2 regions of the Variovorax sp. 01T432 genome follow, and region 2 is predicted to be linked to the other one. Evidence: predicted binding sites of a transcription regulator. Region 2 holds the regulator's gene; the other holds the start of a gene.
What was found. Region 2 encodes LexA, which represses DNA repair genes until DNA is damaged. Its sites were predicted from a motif close to ACTGTATNNNNATACAGT; they were not measured.
Positions count from the first base shown of each region.

Region 1: a site for LexA is predicted at 1,452-1,469, ahead of imuA (translesion DNA synthesis-associated protein ImuA). Genes of this name have one in related genera too.

Region 1 covers NZ_JBFTPS010000006.1:176,316-179,717, reverse strand. Annotated here, with positions in the region: gene xylB (D-xylose 1-dehydrogenase) at 1-333, shown strand, start outside; gene AC1DNF_RS07605 (aldo/keto reductase) at 349-1,314, opposite strand; gene imuA (translesion DNA synthesis-associated protein ImuA) at 1,482-2,291, shown strand; gene AC1DNF_RS07595 (Y-family DNA polymerase) at 2,260-3,402, shown strand, end outside.
Region 2 covers NZ_JBFTPS010000009.1:45,643-49,044, reverse strand. Annotated here, with positions in the region: gene AC1DNF_RS09700 (D-2-hydroxyacid dehydrogenase family protein) at 1-616, opposite strand, end outside; gene AC1DNF_RS09695 (hypothetical protein) at 695-1,039, opposite strand; gene lexA (transcriptional repressor LexA) at 1,157-1,831, opposite strand; gene AC1DNF_RS09685 (asparaginase) at 1,906-2,901, shown strand; gene adk (adenylate kinase) at 2,952-3,402, opposite strand, start outside.

The DNA of each region.
Region 1 (3,402 bases), on a different contig from region 2:
AACTTCGGCTCGGTGAGCTGGCACCTGGCGCTGCCGGATCTCGCGCTCTACCAGAGCGCCAAGGCGGGCATCGAGGGCCTGACCCGCGCATTGGCGCGCGACCTGGGCAAGTTCGGCATCCGCGTGAACACGGTCGTTCCGGGCGGTGTCAAGACGCCGCGCCAGGACGCGCTCTGGCACGATGAGGAGGAGACCGAACGCATGCTCGCGGGCCAATGCCTGAAGGAGCGCGTCATGCCCGCCGACGTGGCGAATCTGGTGCTGTTCCTGGCCTCGGACGACGCCCGCATGTGCACCGGCCACAACTACTTCGTCGATGCCGGCTGGCGGTAGCGCCCCGGCGGCAGCCTAGAGCGGCAGCGAAGCCTCGTGACGCTGCCAGAAGGCGTCGTCCGGCATCGGGCCCGCGCCCGCGGCGGCGTTGTCCGCCATGTGGCGGGGCTGGCTGGTGCCGGGGATGGTGCAGGTCACAGCCGGATGGCTCAGCACGAACTTGAGCAGCACCTGCGCCCAGCTCGTGCAGCCGATCTCGGCGGCCCAGGCGGGCAGGGGCTTGTCGCCCAGCCGGCGCAGCAGGCCGCCGCCGCCGAAGGGCATGTTGACGATGACGGCGACGCCGCGCTCGGCCGCCAGCGGCAGCAGGCGCTGCGCGGCTTCCTTCGCATCGATCGAGTAGTTGATCTGCAGGAAGTCGAGCTTCTCGGCGCGCAGCACCGCTTCGACCTCGGCGTAGGCGGAGGCGGTGTAGTGCGTGATGCCGATGTAGCGCACACGGCCCTTGTCCTTCCAGCCGCGCAGCGTCTGGATGTGCGTGCGCCAGTCGACCAGGTTGTGCACCTGCATCAGGTCCATGCGTTCGGTGCGCAGGCGCTGGAAGGACTGCTCCATCTGCGCGATGCCGGCGTCGCGGCCGCTGGTCCAGACCTTGGTGGCGAGGAAGGCGTTGCCGCGCTGTCCGGAGGCGGCCAGCAGCTCGCCGGTGACGGCTTCGGATCGGCCATACATCGGCGAGCTGTCGAGCATCCTGCCGCCGGCGGCGAACAGGGCGTCGAGCACGCCCGGCAGGCGCTGGTATTCGGCGCTGCCGGCGGCGACGTCGAAGCCGATCCAGGTGCCGCAGCCGATCACGGGCAGGGCTTCCTGGGTGGAGGGGATGGGACGTGTGTTCATCTTCGTGGCGGGCTGGGCTGGGCGTTGACCGAGGGCGGGCAAGGGCAGGGCGGCGGAAAGCGACAGCGCGGCGCCCAGGCGCAATAGCTGGCCGCGGGTAAGCGATGCCACTGCGTTCACGGGGGTCTGGGCGACGGCGAGCATCAGGTGCCCGATCGATTCGGCGGCCGGCTTGAGCTTGGAGTACTCCCCGCGCATTTATCCCATAGATGGTATCGACCGGACAGGTTTTTCTTTTTCATTTCTCTCGGATGGCAAAGTCCTGACAAGAGGCGAAGAATACTGTATAAAAATACAGTTACTCGATGATCATGGGCCTGCCTTCCTTCGACTCCTTCTCCTCCTCCGCGCGCCACAAGCTCTGGCACGCGGACGAGCTGGGCCTGGCCGATTCGCAGGTCATCGGTACCGGCCACGAGGCGCTCGATGCGCAGTTGCCCGGCGGCGGCTGGCCGGTCGGGGCCATGACCGAGCTGCTGCAAGCCAGCCCCGATGCGCCTTCGTGGCAACTGCTGCTGCCGGCATTGGCGCGGGCGGTGCGGGGCGGCCCCGGCCCGGTCGTGCTGATCGGCGCGCCGCATGAGCCTTTCGGCCCCTCGCTGGAGGCGCGCGGCCTGCCGGTCGAGGCCTTGCTGTGGGTTCGCAGCGACGCGCCGGCCGCCCGTCTCTGGGCCTGCGAGCAGGCATTGCGCTGCGCCGAGGTCGCCGCCGTGCTGGCCTGGCTGCCGCAGGCGCGCGTCGGCGAACTGCGGCGCCTGCAGCTTGCGGCGGCGCAGCACGAGTCGCTGCTGTTCGTGTTCCGCCCCGAGAGCGCGGCCCAGGCCACTTCGCCGGCACGGCTGCGCCTGCAGCTCTCCACCTGCGAGGAAGACCGCACGCAGATCGACGTGCGCATCCTCAAGCGCCGCGGCCCGCCGCTGGCATCGCCTCTGCAGCTGCCCGCGCGCAGCGAGCGCATGACGGCGCTGCTTGCCGCGAGCCAGCTGCGGCGCAAGCTGCGGCGGCAGCAGGAGGGCGAAGCGCAGGCCACGCCGCAAGGAAGCGGGAGCGCGACCGTGGTCCGCCTCGATCTCCACCAGGGAAAGCATCATGCAATGGATCGCGCTGCGCTGGCCGCCTGAAATGGCCTCCACGGACCCGATGCCCGCGATGCCTTCGCCGGAGGCGCTCGGCTGGTGGGCCCTGCAGTTCACCCCGCGCGTCGCCTGGGTCGACGATGAGGCACTGCTGCTCGAGGTGTCCGCCTGCGAGCGCTTGTGGGGTGGGCGCGCGGCCTTGATGCGCCAGATCGCATCCACGAACCCGGCGCCGGTGCGCGTGCAGCAGGCGCAGGGCGCGACCAGCCTCATCGCGCTCGCGCGGCTGCGCATGTTCGCGCGCGGCCAGCCGCCGCCGGCCGAGGTGCCGGCCGGCCTGCCGCTCGACACCCTGAGCGCCGCCGCCGGACACCTCGACGTGCTGGCACACCTGGGCTGCCGCACCTGGGGCGATGTGGCGGCACTGCCGCGCGGCGGGCTCACGCGCCGCTTCGGCAAGGAACTGCGCGAGGCCCTCGATGCGGCCTGGGGAACGCGGCCGGAAAGCCACCGCTGGCTCACGCTGCCCGATGCCTTCGAGCAGAAGCTCGAACTGCCCGCGCTGGCCGAGGGCGCGCCCGAACTCATGTGGTCGGCCAACCGCCTGCTCGCTTCGCTGCAGATCTGGCTGCGCGCGCGCCAGCGCGGTGCGGTGGCGCTCGAACTGCAATGGACGCTGGACCTGCGGCGCTTCAACGGCGTCGACCTGCCGCCGCACCAGCACATCACCGTGCGCACGGCACAGCCCACGCAGGACATGGCGCACCTGCGCCGGCTGATGGCCGAAAGACTGGCGCTCACCCGGCTCGCCGCCCCCGCGAGCTGGCTGCGCCTGCGCTCGCTTGAGACCACGCCCTGGGCCGGCGCGAGCACGAGTTTCCTGCCCGAGGACAACCGCAAGGGCGACAAGCTGCATGAGCTGGTCGAGCGGCTCAGCGCGCGGCTGGGCGCGCAGCAGGTGCTGGGCGCGGTCGCGCGGGCCGATCACCGGCCGGAGTGCCGCCAGACATGGCAGCCCGCGCTGCAGGGCGCACCCGGCCTGCGCCAGGGCCCGCAGGCGAAGGACGGCGTCTCGAACGCGGACGCCATCTACCCTTCATGGCTGCTGCGCGAGCCGCTGCCGCTGGACATGCAGGGCGAATACCCCTGCTACCAG
Region 2 (3,402 bases):
AGGCTTCCCGGTTCGGCGCCACCTGAAGGCCGTCGGACCTAGCCTTGGCGCAGCTCTCCTCGCGGCCCCAGATCACGACTTGCATGCCGAAGGCCTGCCCGTAGCGTGCGACGAGTTGACCGATACGGCCATAGCCCCAGATGCAGAGCGTCTTGCCCTTGAGCACCGAGCCGAGACCGAAGTTGGGGGGCATGGAAGCGGATTTGAGGCCCGATTGCTGCCATGCCCCGTGCTTGAGATTGCTGATGTACTGCGGCAAGCGGCGCATGGCGGCCATGATCAGGGCCCAGGTCAGTTCCGCGGGCGCCAACGGCGAGCCTGTGCCTTCCGCCACCGCCACGCCATGCTCAGTGCAAGCAAGAACATCGACGTGACCACCGACCCGGCCCGTCTGAGAAATGAGCTTGAGCTTCGGGAGCTTCTCGATCAGCTGCCGGGAGATCTGGGTACGTTCACGGATCAGCACGATCACGTCAGCGTCCTTGAGGCGCACCGACAGTTGCCCGATGCCCTTGACCGTGTTGGTGTAGACCTTCGCCGCATACGCGTCGAGCTTGGATGCGCAGCGCAATTTGCGCACCGCATCCTGATAGTCGTCGAGGATCACAATGTTCATGGCGTGCCATTGTGCCTCGCACGATCGACATGCTGTGTCGGCGCAGCGCTGAAGTGCAGCGCAGGGGCCTGGCCAGCTTCAGTGCAGCGGGGTAGAACGAGGTGCTGCGTTCGCGGCTTCCAACGCGACGAGCCTGTCAAGTTCGGCGCAGACATCCGCCATCCGACCCGAAATCACCACGCGGCCGGCCCTTTGACCAGGGTGCTGCGCATCGACGGTGCGCACCACCCGCAAGGGTCTGGAGATTCGCTGCATCTTGCCTTCGGTGGCCACGCTCGGCCGAGCCGCGCAGCTTGGGCGGACACCGACGTAGCGAAGGCCCGCCGAGTCTTCCCGGCGTGAACGGCGCGCCGGAATCAATCGGCTGGCCAGGGCGTGCAGTGGCATGAACAAGTCAGCGATGCTGAGTAGGGCGATTCCCATGTGAACTCCAGAAAGGTCAGAGGTTGAACACAGGCAGGATTGCTCTCATCGGCCTCGACAGGGTGATGGCCCTCGGCCATACGCCCGCCACCTGTCGCGGCCGGGTTATTCAGTTGCTCACATCAGCATCGTGTTGCGAATCAAGCCGACGGCGAGGCCTTCGATTTCGAAGGGTTCGCCAGGCTGGACCACGATGGTGGGATAGTCCGGGTTCTCGGCATGCAGTTCGATGACTTGCTTGTTGCGCTTCAACCGCTTCACCGTGACCTCGTCGCCCAGGCGCGCGACAACGATCTGGCCGTTGCGAGCTTCCTTGGTGGCCTGAACTGCAAGCAGGTCGCCGTCCATGATGCCGGCGTCCCGCATGGACATGCCGCGCACCTTGAGAAGGTAGTCTGGTTGCCGCTGGAACAAGGTGTTCTCGACGTAGTAGGTCTGGTCGACATGCTCCTGGGCAAGGATGGGGGAGCCTGCCGCCACGCGTCCGATGAGCGGCAGCGCAAGCTGGGCCATGCCGGGCAGTGAAAGGGAGAACTGGTTGTTGCGCGATTCGTTGATGGAGCGCAGCGCGTCGCCCTTGAGTCGGATGCCGCGCGAGGTGCCGCTGACGAGTTCGATGACGCCCTTGCGAGCCAGGGCCTGCAGGTGCTCTTCGGCCGCATTGGCGGACTTGAAGCCCAGTTCGGAAGCGATCTCAGCACGGGTGGGCGGAGCGCCTGTGCGTGCGATTGCGCTTTGGATCAGATCCAGAATCTGCTGCTGGCGGGCGGTAAGCTTGACGGAGAACTGCATGAATGGCTCCTGGCGGATACTGGTTGGATAACCAGTAGCTGTATTTTTAACCAGTTTTCGAAAGTTGGCAAGCGATGGCCGAAACCAATTCAGATGGCAAGCGCCGCGTGGTCGTCCTCGGCACGGGCGGGACCATCGCCGGCCGGGCAAGAAGCGCAGGCGACAACATCGGCTATACGGCGGGTGAGGTAGGCGTGGCGGACCTGCTCGGATCCATTGATGCGCGCGAAGGCATCACCTTGTTCGCCGAACAGGTGGCCCAGGTCGACAGCAAGGACATGAGCTTCGGCATCTGGCGCGAACTGGCAATGCGCTGTGCGCACTGGCTTGCGGAGCCCGCAGTGGCGGGCATCGTCATCACGCACGGCACCGACACGCTCGAGGAGACGGCCTTCTTCCTGCAGTCTGTGCTCGCGCCCTCCAAGCCCGTGGTCCTGACCTGCGCGATGCGCCCCTCGACGGCGCTCGCCCCCGACGGGCCACAGAACCTGCGTGACGCGATCGTGGTGGCCGCCATGCCGGACGGTGGCGGCGTGGTCGCCGTTTGCGCGGGCACGGTGCACAGCGCATTCGACGTCCGGAAGGTCCATACCTACCGGCTTGATGCGTTCGATTCGGGAGATTCGGGACCGGTGGGGTACGTCGAGGAAGGGACGGTGCGCCGGCTCAGGAACTGGCCGGGTGGGCCATCCGCGGCGGCGCGCGAGTTGTTCGACCGGATGAAAGGCGCGGCGGTCCAGTGGCCCCGCGTGGAGATCCTGATGAGCCATGCGGAAGCGCGTGGCGACATCGTCGATGCTCTGGTGCGCGAGCGCAAGGCTGGCGCGGTCGACCCCGTGCAGGGTCTTGTGCTGGCGGCCACCGGGAACGGCACGCTGCATCACGCACTGGAGGCCGCGGCCCTTCGTGCGCAGGCTGAAGGCGTCGCCATCTTGCGAGCCACTCGATGTGCGGAGGGCCGCATCCTGGCCCGACCAGGCGACGGCTTGCGCGATGCCGGCTCGTTGACGCCTGTGAAGGCGCGCATTTCACTGATGCTGGATCTCCTGCCCGGCGCGGCGCCCAACTGAGCCTCTGTCGAGCGCATCGCCGCGCCTGTCCGGCCCGGCGGTTTGGAGGTTCAGCTGCTCAAGGCCGCGAGCGCGCGCTGTGTGATGTCCTCGACGGTTCCGACGCCGCTGATGGCGCGGTATTTCGGTGCCGCGGCGGGTTCGGCCTTGGCCCAGTCGGCGTAGTAGTCGACCAACGGACGTGTCTGCTGGCTATAGACCTCCAACCGCTTGCGGACGGTTTCTTCCTTGTCGTCCTCGCGCTGGATCAGGTCCTCGCCCGTCAGGTCATCCTTGCCTTCGGTCTTGGGCGGATTGAACTTGACGTGATAGATGCGGCCGGATGCGGGATGCGAACGGCGTCCGCTCATGCGGTCGATGATGTCCGCAAAGGGGACATCGATCTCAAGCACATAGTCGAGCTTCACGCCCGCCGTACGCATGGCCTCGGCCTGTGGAATGGTGCGTGGGAAGCCATCGAAGAGAAAGCCCTGAGCGCAATCCGCCAGCGCGATGCGCTCC